DNA from 2 places in the Pseudomonas triclosanedens genome. Region 2 is predicted to be linked to the other one. Evidence: riboswitches for the same ligand, from Rfam matches in the RefSeq annotation. Region 2 holds a riboswitch; the other holds the start of a gene.
The links. Region 2 has a riboswitch for manganese ahead of OU419_RS23070 (TMEM165/GDT1 family protein). Riboswitches for the same ligand answer to the same signal wherever they lie in the genome.
Positions count from the first base shown of each region.

Region 1: linked by a shared signal. The riboswitch ahead of OU419_RS24380 (sodium:calcium antiporter) and the one ahead of OU419_RS23070 (TMEM165/GDT1 family protein) in region 2 are both predicted to bind manganese.

Region 1 is NZ_CP113432.1:5,260,595-5,267,058, reverse strand. Features, by position in the region: gene OU419_RS24385 (type 1 glutamine amidotransferase domain-containing protein) at 1-112, opposite strand, end outside; gene OU419_RS24380 (sodium:calcium antiporter) at 199-1,212, opposite strand; yybP-ykoY riboswitch at 1,263-1,485, opposite strand; gene OU419_RS24375 (acetyl-CoA carboxylase family protein) at 1,524-4,814, opposite strand; gene OU419_RS24370 (hypothetical protein) at 4,960-5,226, opposite strand; gene OU419_RS24365 (sensor histidine kinase) at 5,310-6,464, opposite strand, start outside.
Region 2 is NZ_CP113432.1:4,979,738-4,986,201, forward strand. Features, by position in the region: gene OU419_RS23050 (2-hydroxyacid dehydrogenase) at 1-860, shown strand, start outside; gene OU419_RS23055 (DUF1835 domain-containing protein) at 857-1,621, shown strand; gene OU419_RS23060 (class I SAM-dependent methyltransferase) at 1,674-2,678, shown strand; gene OU419_RS23065 (amino acid permease) at 2,796-4,253, shown strand; yybP-ykoY riboswitch at 4,298-4,418, shown strand; gene OU419_RS23070 (TMEM165/GDT1 family protein) at 4,508-5,089, shown strand; gene OU419_RS23075 (ketosteroid isomerase-related protein) at 5,191-5,634, shown strand; gene OU419_RS23080 (NAD-dependent epimerase/dehydratase family protein) at 5,727-6,464, opposite strand, start outside.

The DNA of each region.
Region 1 (6,464 bases), 280 kb from region 2:
CGGCATCCTTGAAGACGTAGTAGGGCGCGGCGAACTCCTCGAGCCAGAAACCGGTTTTCTTGCCGGTGCTGCCAAGCTGGTCGTGGGAGGTCAGGACTACCAGGATTTTCATGCTCACTCCTTCGGCGTATCACTAGTCGTGCGGCTGCCGCCGAAACGGCAGCCCGGACTGTCAGTGTAGGCAATGAGCCGCTAGCGTCAGCGCGAGAGGGTGATACCCAGATAGGCGGCGTACAGCACGCCGTTGAGCAGCAGCACCCAGATTGGCAGGCCGCCGCCGCGCTGTGCATTGAGGCGCAGCCAGAGGGCCGCGCCCAGGGTGATCAGTACGCCGGTGAGTACCTCGATGCGCGGCTGCCAGGGGGTGAGCAGGATACCGATGGCGGGCAGCAGGGTACCCTGGAAAACCATCGCGCCGGTGATGTTGCCGAAGGCGAGAGTGTCCTTGCCGCGGCGCACCCAGAGGATGCTGTTGATCTTTTCCGGCAGCTCGGTGGCGATCGGGATGATCAGCAGCGACAGCAGCAATGCGGAAATTCCCAGCAGGTCCGAAAGGCCCTCCACGCCGTGGATGAACCCTTTGGCGCCCGCCACCAGCAGCGCGAGGCCCAGCGCCAGTTGCAGCAGGATGGTCGCCAGGTTGGTCGGCAGGCCGATGCGCGACAGGTACATGTGGTGGTCGGCTTCGGTGCCGTGGCCATCTTCCACCAGGCTCTGCGATGCGCGCAGCGTGAGGGTGATGTAGGCCACGTAGGTGAGCACCAGCAGCACGCTCAGGCCGATGCGCACGGGGACCAGCCCGGTCGGGACGAACATGGCGATGGCGGCGACGCTGAAGGCGATCAGGAAGAAATTCAGGTCGCGCTGCAGGCCGGTGCGCTCGGGGCGTACACGGCCTTTCAGCCCGCGTGCACGCATGGCGAAGCAGGCCATCAGGCAGGTGGACAGGGTCGACAGCATCAGTGGCGCGCCGAGGATGGCGCCTACGCCGACTTCTTCGTTGATGTTCACGTTGCTGGTGCCGGCGAACAGCGCCAGCAGGGGGATCAGAGTTTCCGGCAACGCGGTGCCGACGGCGGCGAACAGCGAACCGGTGACGCCTTCGGATATACCGAGGCGTTCGCCGAAATGTTCCAGCGCGTTGGTGAAGAGTTCGGCGGCGATCAGGATCACCAGCAGCATGCCGAGCAGTTCGAGGATGAAGGTCAGCATGCGCGGGGCTCCAGGCGGATGGAGCGACGGAAGATGTGGTGTACCACGGTAAGATTCCCGGCCGGTTCGATACCCATGACCACGCGACTCCCCGGCCATTCGGAGGCTGCGTGGTCAAAGGTCTTGCCAGGCTGTACAGCTGGCGACGCCACGGCCTGCAATCTGCCTGCGATCCGCGGTTCATGTTCGCGGGATCGTCGGCGGATCCGGGCCAAGTGTGTTGACGTCGCCCCCGTTCGCGAGAACGGGCGGCTACTCCCCAATGACGCCGCGCATTCTATCCGATCGGTCGGCGTGCTCAAGAAATGGTTTCACCATGTGTCGATAAACGGGCGCTTTTTCCCCTGCCGTGGCGTTGGGCGCGGTACCGAAGCCAGGCCGCGCAGCAGCCAGCGGCGGGTTTCCGCAGGGTCGATCACATCGTCGATCTCCAGGTAGCTCGCCATGTTCAGCCCCTTGCCATTGCGGTAGGCGGCGGCGACCAGCTTGTCGAACAGCTTCTGCCGCTCCTGCGGGTCTTCCACGGCGGCCAGCTCCTTGGCGTAGCCGAGGCGGATCGCGCCTTCCAGGCCCATCGCACCGAATTCGCCGCTGGGCCAGGCGACGGTGAACAGCGCCGCGTGGAAGCTGCCGGCGGCCATTGCCTGAGCGCCCAGGCCGTAGCCCTTGCGCAGCACCACGGTGAAGAACGGCACGCTGAGGCTGGCGGCGGTGACGAACATGCGCGAGACGTGGCGTACGGTGCCGGACTTTTCCGCCTCCGGGCCGACCATGAAGCCGGGGGTGTCGCACAGGGAAATGATCGGCAGGTCGAAGGCGTCGCACAATTGCATGAAGCGTGCAGCCTTGTCGCCAGCCTCGGCGTCGATAGCGCCGCCCAGGTGCATGGGATTGTTGGCGATCAGCCCGAATGGCTTGCCCTCGATGCGCACCAGCGCGGTGATGATGCCAGCGGCGAACTGGCGGCGTAGTTCGAGTACCGAATCGCTGTCGGCCAGTTGCTCGATGACCTGGCGGATGTCGTAGACGCGCAGGCGGTTCTCCGGCACCGCATGGCGCAGCAGGCGCTGGTCGGCGCAGCTCCAATCGGCATTGTCGCCCTGGAAATAGGCGAGGTACTGGCGTGCGATGCGGGTGGCTTGGGTCTCGTCCTCCACCAGTACATCGATCACGCCATTGGCGCTCTGCACGTCGCTGGGGCCGACTTCCTCGGGAGCGAACCTGCCCAGGCCGCCACCTTCGATCATTGCCGGGCCGGCCATGCCGAGGCTGGTGTCGCGCGTGGCAATGATCACATCGCAGCAACCCAGCAGGGCCGCGTTGCCGGCGAAGCAGCGCCCGGAGACCACGCCTACCAGCGGCACCAGGCCGGACAGCCGCGCCAGGCCGACGAAGCTCATGTTGTCCAGCCCGGCCACGCCGACAAAATCGGTATCGCCGGGGCGCCCGCCGCCGCCTTCGGCGTAGAGCACCAGCGGGATGCGCCATTGCTCGGCCAGGTGCAGCATGCGATCGGTCTTCTTGTGGTTCATCACGCCCTGAGTGCCTGCGAATACGGTGTAGTCGTAGGCCAGCACCAGGCAGCGCGCCTTTTCCTCACCGAACTGTGCGGCGTTGATGCTGCCCAGGCCACTGACCAGCCCGTCGGCCGGGCTGCTGGCGATCAGTTCCTCGACGCTGCGGCGGCGGCGCTGGGCCGCGATGGCCAGGGCGCCGTACTCGATGAAGCTGCCCTCGTCGAGCAGGTCTGCGAGGTTTTCGCGGACGGTACGCTTGCCGATTCTGTGGCGCTTGGCAACCGCCTCCGGGCGGCGTTCGTCGAGGCCGATGGCGTGGCGTTCGATGACTTCCGCGAGGTCGGCGCGAATTGCATCCAGATCGATGGCGGCGTGCGTTTCGCCATCGGTGGTGGCGATGTCCGCCGGCTCGATGAACAGCAGCGGGCTGCCTTCGCCCAGGCTGTCCCCCGGTGTGGCGGCGAGGCTGTGGACGATGCCGCTGGCGCTGGCCTTGACCTCGAACTCCATCTTCATCGCCTCGACCACGGCGATGGTCTGGCCCGGCGCCACGGCATCGCCTGCGCTCACGCCGATGCTGACCAGCACTCCGGCGCTCGGCGTGGCGAGCGGGATGCAGCCGGCCGGTGCATCGCTGGCGAGCGGCTCGGGCGCACCCGTACCGGCATGGCTGAAAAAGCGATGCGGGTGCGCCTGCTCCTGGGCGCCCAGCAGGCGCGGCAGGTGGTTTTCGATGTAGCGGGTGGTTACCTGGTTCTCGGCCACCTCCGGTTGGCGCAACAGGTTGAGCAGCAGCGGGATATTGCTGGCCACTCCTTCGAGGCGGAATTCGCAGAGGGCACGGTAGGCACGCTGGATCAGTTGTGGATAACCGCCGGTGCCGTGGACGATCAGCTTGGCCAGCAGCGAGTCGTAGCCGGCGCTGTTGCGGTATCCGGCGTAACCGTAGCCGTCCACGCGCAGGCCGGGGCCGCTGGGTAGCTCGTAGGCGCTGATGCGGCCGCAGGCCAGGTGCGGCGTGCCATCGCTGGCGAGGCTTTCCAGGTTGATCCGAAGCTGTACGGCATGGCCACGAGGCGCGGGAATCTCGGCCTGGGACAGGCCCAGTTCGGCCAGACTGGCTCCGGCGGCGATGCGCAGTTGCGCCTGGACCAGATCGATACCGGTCACCGCCTCGGTGACGGTGTGCTCTACCTGCAGGCGCGGATTGGCTTCCATGAACACGAAGTCGCCGCTGTCTTCGTCGAGAAGGAATTCGAAGGTGCCCAGGCCGCGGTAGTTCACCGCTTCGGCCAGGCGCAGCGCGGCGGCGAGGATGGCGCCGCGCAGGCGTGGGTGCAGGTTGGGGCTGGGAGCGATCTCCAGCAGCTTCTGGTTGCGCCGTTGCAGCGTGCAGTCGCGCTCCCACAGGTGGCTGATCGCGCGGCCATCGCCAATCACCTGCACTTCGATGTGGCGGGCGCGGGGGATCAGCCGTTCCACGTAGAGGCGATCATCAGCGAACGCGGCGCGGGCTTCAGCCTGGCAGCGAGCGTAGGCTTCGGCGATTTCCTCGACGCCGTGCACTGCGCGCATGCCGCGTCCGCCGCCGCCGGCCAGGGCCTTGATCATCATGCCGGAGCCACTGGGCAGTTCGCGGAAGAAGCGTTCGGCGTCGTCGAGCGAAGTCGCGCGGTTGCTGCCGGCCGCCAGCGCGACCCCGTGGGCATTGGCCAGATCGCGTGCGCGTGCCTTGTCGCCAAAGATATCGAGGACATCCGCCGAGGGGCCGACGAAGACCAGGCCGGCGGCCTCGCAGCGACGTGCGAATTCAGCGCTCTCGGAAAGGAACCCGTAGCCGGGGTGTACGGCATCGCAACCCTGAGCGAGGGCCAGTTCGACCAGTTGTTGCTGGTCGAGATAGGCGCTGGCGCCGCGTCCGCGCAGCGGCTGGGAGTGGTCGGCCTGGCGGGTGTGCAGCGATTCGGCGTCATCCTCGGCGAAGACCGCGAGGCTGCGGATGCCCAGTTCGGCGGCGGCGCGAGCGATGCGGATGGCGATTTCGCCGCGGTTGGCGATGAGCAGGTGCGACACGGACATGGCGATTCCGATTGTGATTTTTGTGGTCGGGAATCGCTACATCTTAGGCGGGTGTCCGGGCGGGGGAACGAACTGCTCCGTTGCGAATGGCACAGGCTTCGCGGGCCTTATGAGCGGCGACCGGTCGGACGGCCGGCCGCCGCGAGCGGGATCACCCGTTGGCTCCGCCGTCACCGGCGTTCTTCTTCAGTAGCTGCAGGGCCTTTTCGGTCTGCGCGATGCAGGCCTTGGTGTTGCCCGACTCCTGAGCCTGGATGGCCTTTTCCTGAAGGCGCATTGCCTGCTCCTGGATCTGGGTGTTGTTGGTGCTGGTTTTCACCGCATCGTCGATTTTCTGAAGATTGTCGCTGCACAGGTCGGCGGCGAAGGCCGGCGACGCCAGCAGGGCGGCAGTGATGAGCAGGGCGGTACGTTTCATGGCAGTACTCCTGTCAACTTGACCGTTATCGCGGACCGAACGAGCGGGCCGTACAGGGTGGACTGCCGGTTCTTTCGTGAGGTTCAGTCTGTTTCGCCAGCGGTCGCCGGGAGTTCGACATAAACGCCCAGACCGCCGCCGTCGAGGCCCGGCTGCAGGCTGATGCGTCCGTGGTGGATTTCCACGATGCGCTTGACGATGGGCAGCCCCAGGCCGCTCCCGGAGCTGCTGGCGACGCTGGGGCTGCGATAGAAACGGGTGAATATCGCAGTGTGCTCGGCGGGCGCCACGCCGGGACCGTTGTCGCGCACGTGCAGCACCACATGGTCGTCCTCGCGGGCGAGGCTGACGGCCACACGGCCGTCTTCGGGGGTGTAGCGCAGGGCGTTGCTCACCAGGTTGGTGAGCATCACGCCGAGCCACAACGGTACGCCCATGACTTCGCTGCCCGGATGGTTGTCGAGGGTAAGTTCGATGCGCTTGTCGATGGCCTGGGGCGCCAGCTCCGCGATGGCTTCTTCGGCGAGCAGCCCCAGGTCGACCCGGCTGAAGGTTTCGTGCAGCTCCTCGCCGTCCAGGCGTGCCAGCAGCAGAATCTGCTCCATCAGCGAGCTGATGCGCTCTACGCTGCGGCTTACCTGTTGCAGGCCGTGGGCATGGGCGGCCGGGTCGGACGAGCGCAGCGCCACCTGGGCATGGGTACGCAGGCTGGCCAGCGGCGTGCGGATTTCGTGAGCGGCGTCGCTGGTCAGGCGGCGCTCGGCCTCCATTGCCGATTGCAGGCGCTCCAGCAGCAGGTTGAGTTCGTTGACCAGGCTGTGCACTTCCACCGGCGCGCGGCTCAGCGACAGTGGGTGCAGGCTGTGGGCGCCGCGCTGGTGAACCTGATCGATCAGGCTGCGCAACGGCGCGAGGCCCTGGCGTACGCCGAGCCATACCAGCACGAGGAATAGCGGCAGGGCAACCAGCAGAGGGAACAGTGCGCTGAACAGCAATAGGCGCAAGGTCTTGGAGCGGTAGTGCAGGTCTTCGAAGACCCAGATGCGCACGCCGTCCGCTCCCGACGAGGCGATCTGCAGGACGCGCCATTTCATGCCGTCCTGTTCGAGGTTGGAGAAGCCCAGGGGTTGCGCCTCGATGCCCGACGGCGGATGCCTGGTGGCAAGCAGGCGCTGTCCCTGGTACCAGATTGAGTAGCCGAGTGTGGCTTCGCGGCGGATCAGCGGCAGGCCCTCGAT
Region 2 (6,464 bases):
GCAGCGATGCGGAACAAGTGGCCGGACGTCTCGCGGGCGCGAAGGTGGCGATCAGCAACAAGGTGCGGATCGACGCCGGAGTGCTCGCCCGCTGCCCGGATTTGAAGCTGATCCTGGTCGCCGCCACCGGCACCAATAACATCGACCTCGCCGCCGCCCGCGCACACGGTGTAGTGGTGAGCAACTGCCAGGGCTACGGCACGCCGTCGGTGGCCCAGCACACCCTGATGCTGCTGCTCGCCCTCGCTACGCGCCTGCCCGACTACCAAGCGGCGGTCCGCGCCGGACGCTGGCAGCAGGCAACGCAGTTCTGCCTGCTGGACTTCCCTATCGTTGAGCTGGAGGGCAAGACCCTCGGCCTGCTCGGCCACGGCGAGCTGGGTAGCGCGGTGGCTCGTCTGGCTGAGGCGTTCGGCATGCGCGTGCTGCTCGGCGCGCTGCCGGGCCGCCCGCCGCGCGCCGACCGTCTGGCACTTGACGAGCTGCTGCCGCAGGTGGATGCGCTCACCTTGCACTGCCCGCTGACCGATGCCACGCGCAACCTGATCGGCCAGCGCGAACTGGACCTGATGAAGCCCCAGGCCCTCCTCATCAACACCGCCCGCGGCGGCCTGGTCGACGAGCAGGCGCTGGCCGACACCTTGCGCCGCGGCCATCTTGGCGGCGCGGCTTTCGACGTGCTCAGCGTCGAACCGCCCAAAGACGGCAATCCACTGCTGGCCGACGACCTTCCGCGCTTCATCCTCACCCCGCACAGCGCGTGGGGCAGCCGCGAGGCACGGCAACGCATCGTCGGCCAGTTGAGCGAGAACGCCGCCGCGTTCTTCGCCGGCACGCCACGTCGGGAGGTAAAGGCATGACTCTGCACATGGTCTGCGGCGACGGTGCCGCCGAAGCCCTGAAACGGGCGATGGATGCGGGTGTACTGGCGGAAGACGAGGTGCTGGCGATGCCGGACGATCTCGCAGTCGGCCCGCTGAGCGATGTCGACAGCCCGCCCTGCGCGCAGCGTGCCGCGTTCTGGCACACACTGGGTGGCGAAGCGTTGCGCTACCGGGAAATTGCCATCGAGCTGGCTACCGGAGTGGAATGGCTGCGCAACCCGAGCGTCGCCGAGGTCACCCTCTGGCATGGCGACAGCGCCAGCGAGCAACTGCTGCTGCGCCGCGTCTGTGCGCTGCTGCCTGAGCCTGTCCGGTTGCGCAGCGCCGCCGCCGGCAGCGGCGAGTGCCGCAGCGAGGACCGCCATGCCATCGCCATGCTCAAGCCGGAGGAAGTGGCACGTTCACTGGCCGCCAGCCGTGAACTGGACACCATCGCGCGTCAGCGCTTGGGCGCCGACTGGCTCAGCGCACTGAGCGCCAACGATGAACTGCGACTGTGGCTCGGCGGCCAGTTGCCGGGCGCCGGTTACGAACATATCGACCAGGTTCTGCTGGAAAGCGCCAACGATCACTGGCGCCCCGTGCAGTCGGTCATCGGGCCGACGATGGCCTATGTCGACGGTTTGTTCGTCAGCGACCTGCTGGCCGCCTGGCGCCTGCGCGAACAAGTCGCGGCCGGGCGCCTGGAACTGCGTGGCGAGGACTTCTGGAAAAACGGCGAGGTGCGGCTCGCCTAGGCTCGGCCGACGCAGCCCTGCTAAACTCGCGCCCTTTTTTCGAGGAGGCCGCATGTCCAACGCCCCTACCAGCGAAGTGCTGCTGCGCCAGATCGAGCGCTTCCAGGGCCGCGTGCTGCTGGCCGGCCTGCCCGCCGACGCACTGCTCGGCGCGCTGCCACAGGCGCAAGGCTGGAGCTGGCACGCAGGCGAAGCACGCCAACTGGAAGCCCGCTACCCGCAACGCTGCCACTTCGGCGCAACACCGCCAGCCGGCGACTTCGACGCCGCCGTGCTGTTCCTGCCCAAATCCCGCGAGCTTACCGACTACCTGTTCGACGCCCTGGCCAGCCGCGTGCCGGCGGGCGAGCTTTACCTGGTTGGAGAAAAGCGCGCCGGCGTCGAGCGTGCCAGCAAGCAGCTCGCAACGTTCGGCCGCGCCAGCAAGCTCGACAGTGCCCGCCATTGCCAGCTCTGGCATACGCACATCGACGAGGCGCCTGCCGCGCCGGACCTGGACGCCCTGGCGCAACGCTATGAACTGCCATTGGCCGACGGGCCGCTGCAGGTCATCACGCTGCCCGGCGTATTCAGTCACGGCCGCCTGGATCGCGGCAGTGCTCTGCTTCTGGAGCATCTCGACGGCCTGGCCGACGGCCACCTGCTGGATTTTGGCTGTGGCGCCGGGGTACTCGGCGCGACGCTCAAGCGACGCTATCCCGCAAGCCGGCTCACCCTGCTGGACGTAGACGCCTTCGCTATCGAAAGCAGCCGCCTGACCCTGGCCGCCAACGGCCTGGACGCCGAGGTGATCGCCGGCGACGGCATCGACGCAGCGCCGGGCGAGCTGGCCGCCATCGTCAGCAATCCGCCCTTCCACCAGGGCGTGCATACCAGCTACGCCGCCACCGAACATCTGCTCCGCCAGGCTGCGCGCCACTTGCGCGGCAACGGCGAGCTGCGCCTGGTGGCCAACAGTTTCCTGAAGTATCCGCCGCTGATCGAACAGCACCTCGGCCCGTGCCAGACCCTGGCCGAAGCTGACGGCTTCCGTATTTACAGCGCCCGGCGGCGCTGACCGCAGGCTCGCACTACACTCCACCGAGCCAATGGATCGGCACGCCCCCGCTCGCCCTGACAATCGAGGACACCCGTGAATCGAAGAATCAAAGATGACGTCGAACTGACATTCGCCATGGGGCCGAAGGAAAAGCCGCATCATCTCAAGCGCTCCCTGAAGCCACGCCACCTGAACATGATCGCCATCGGTGGCTCCATCGGCACTGGCCTGTTCGTCGCCTCCGGCAGCACCATCGCTACCGCCGGCCCCGGCGGCGCATTGATGGCCTATGCGCTGATCGGCCTGATGGTCTTCTTCCTGATGACCAGCCTCGGCGAACTGGCAGCGTACATCCCAGATTCGGGCTCGTTCTGCACCTACGGCAGCCGTTTCATCGACGACGGATTCGGCTTCGCGATGGGCTGGAACTACTGGTACAACTGGGCGGTGACCATCGCCGCCGAACTGGTAGCGGCGCAACTGGTGATGAAATTCTGGTTCCCCGAGGTGGAAGGCATCTACTGGAGCGCCGGCTTCCTGGCCATCATGTTCATGCTCAACTTCTTCTCGGTGAAAGGCTTCGGCGAGAGCGAGTTCTGGTTCGCGCTGATCAAGGTAGTGGCCGTTGTGATATTCATCGGCATCGGCCTGGCCAGCATCATCGGCATCATGCACGGCATCGACAGCCCCGGCTTCAGCAACTTCACCACTGGCGACGCGCCTTTCGTCGGTGGCCTGCAAGCGATGATCGGGGTAGCGATGATCGCCGGGTTCTCGTTCCAGGGTACCGAGCTGATCGGCGTCGCCGCCGGCGAGTCGGAAAACCCGCGCAAATCGATCCCCGTTGCGATCCGCCAGGTCTTCTGGCGGATCCTGATGTTCTACATCCTGTCGATCTTCGTGATCGGCATGCTGATCCCCTACACCGACCCGAACCTCCTCAAGACCGACAGCAGCGACATCAGCACTTCGCCGTTCACCCTGCTGTTCGAGCGCGCGGGCCTGGCCGCGGCGGCTGGTGTGATGAACGCGGTGATCCTCTCGGCGATCCTCTCCGCCGGCAACTCCGGCATGTACGCATCTACCCGGATGCTCTACACGATGGCTACCCAGGGCAAGGCTCCGCGACTGTTCACCCAGGTCTCGGAAAGCGGCGTGCCGCGCTATGCCCTTTACGCCACCACGCTGATCGGCGCGCTGTGCTTCCTTACCAGCTTCGTCGGCGACAAGACCGTATACACCTGGCTGCTCAACGCCTCGGGAATGTGTGGCTTCATCGTCTGGCTGGGCATCGCCATTTCGCACTACCGCTTCCGCAAGGGCTTCGTGCTGCAGGGCGGCGACCTCAACAGCCTTCCCTATCGCGCCAAATGGTTCCCGTTCGGCCCGCTGTTCGCCTTCACCCTCTGCCTGATCATCACCCTGGGACAGAACTACCGCGCCTTCGTCGGCGAGCACGTGGACTGGGCCGGGCTGATTGCCACCTACATCACCATTCCGCTGTTCCTGGCCGTCTGGCTGGGCTATCGCCTGAAGAACGGCACCCGGTTCATTCGCTACGACGAAATGGATATCCGTCCCAAGCACGATTGATCCGACACGCAGGCTTGCCCAAGTCCTACGACTTGGGCAGAATGCGCCCCGTCCTAGGGGAGTAGTCTCCCGCGAGTTCCCAACTCGCCCGGTACGCGTCAACACACTTGATCCGCAGATCATGGCGCGTGCGACCCCAGCCTGCATCGCTCAGGCTCCGGGTTTGACAAGACCTATGACACGAGCAACCTGACCCGGGGCGGGCAGGTGGCACGTGTCATGGTGATTAGTCGACCCGCCCCTTAGGAAGCCTGATGGAATCCCTCTTCGTCCCAACCCTGATCGTTGCCCTGGCCGAAATTGGCGACAAGACGCAACTGCTCGCGCTCGTCCTTGCCGCGCGTTTCCGCAAGCCCTGGCCGATCATCGCCGGGATCATCGCCGCCACCCTGGCCAACCACTTCGCCGCTGGCGCCGTCGGTAGCTGGGTCGCTTCCTTCTTCTCCGAAACCACACTGAGCTGGGTACTGGCAGCCTCCTTCCTGGCGGTGGCTGCCTGGACACTGATTCCCGACAAGCTCGACGATGACGAAGAAGGCTCGCTGAAGAAGTTCGGCCCCTTCCTGACCACCCTGATCGCGTTCTTCCTCGCCGAAATGGGCGATAAGACCCAGGTGGCTACCGTCATGCTGGCCGCGCAGTACCCGCATTTCTGGCTGGTGGTGATCGGCACCACCCTGGGCATGCTGATCGCCAACGTACCGGTGGTCCTGGCCGGCAACTTCGCTGCCGAACGCCTGCCGCTCAACCTGATCCGCCGTCTGGCCGCCGCCGCTTTCGCCGTTCTCGGCCTGGCCGCCGCCTGGCATGCGCTCAGCCTGGGTGGCGCGCTCTGAACTGACGCGCATCGAAAGAGACGCTGGCGCGCCGGCCAATGCCTGTGTATCGCATCCGATACACAGTGGTGCGCCATCGTCCCTGCACTCAGGAAGGCGCCATGTCGGACAAGGACCTTAAGAAGCTCGCTCGCCAGCACATCGATCTCGCCTGGAACAAGGGGCATCTGGCCCTGGTCGAGCAGTTCCATAGCCCAGACTTCCTCTACAAGAGCGCCTTCACCGAGCGACCGCTGGACAACCTCGGCTACCGCAAGCTGGTGGAGGAGATCCGCAGCGGCATGAGCGACCTGGAAGTGGCTGTCGAGGAGTGCATCCGCGAAGGCAACAAGGTCTTCACCTGGAGCACGCTGATGGGCAGTATTTCCCGGCCCGTGCTGGGCTACCCGGTCAGCGACCGGATCGTCAGCATTTCCGCGATGGGCTTCTGGGTGTTCAACAGCCAGGGGCAGGTGCAGGAGCTCTGTACGTTGTTCGACATGGAGAGCTTCCGCGCGCAGATGGGGCTGCAGAACCGCCCCTTCTCCGAGAAGGCGCTGCCCTGAGGCACGGCCCTGCAATGAAAAAGACCCGGTGAACGCCGGGCCTTCCTCCGCAGGAATCGAGCACACATCCTGCGCTGCGGGTATCGGGCCGATCACAGATAGTCGTTGGCCTGGAACCAGGCGATTGCCCGCTCCAGGGTATCCTCCAGCGGCACCCGCGACTCGAACCCCAACTCCTCGCGGGCCTTGCGCCCATCGAGGAACTGCCCTCCGGCCATCACTTCGATCGCTGTATCGTCCAGCAGCGGCACCTTGCCGGTCAGCCGATAGCGCCAGCGCCCGAGGGTCGCCAGTGCGCGGGCACGATGCAGCGGCATCGGCGTCGGCACCGGTTTGCCCAGCAGGCGGGCGATGGTGGCGGTCAGCTCGCCCATCTCGATGTTCTGCCCGGTCAGCAGATAGCGCTCGCCCACTCGCCCGCGCTCCAGCGCCAGCAAAAGGCCGCGACCGGCCTCGGCCGCGTCGATGACGTTGCGCCGTCCCGGCACGTAGTGAAGCATCTCGTCGTGCCCGATGGCGGTAATCAGGCGGCCAGTGGTCGGGCCGATATCCAGCTCGCCCAGCACCATGCCCGGAATCCCGATCACCACCGGCAGCCCGCCACGCGCCTGTTCGCGAGCCTGCTCGTCGAGCGCCCACTTGCACATGACATAGGCGCTCTTGCCAGTAGGCAGGCCCTCGTAGAACAGACCTTCGTGTCCGGGCTGTCCCTGCGGGTGCAGCGGCATGGCGAAGGCCGAGCCGACATACAGGATGCGCGGCACCTTTGCCTGCAGGCAGGCGGCATAGAAATGATTGGTCTGGTCCAGCGCGCTGGCCACTTCTTCCTG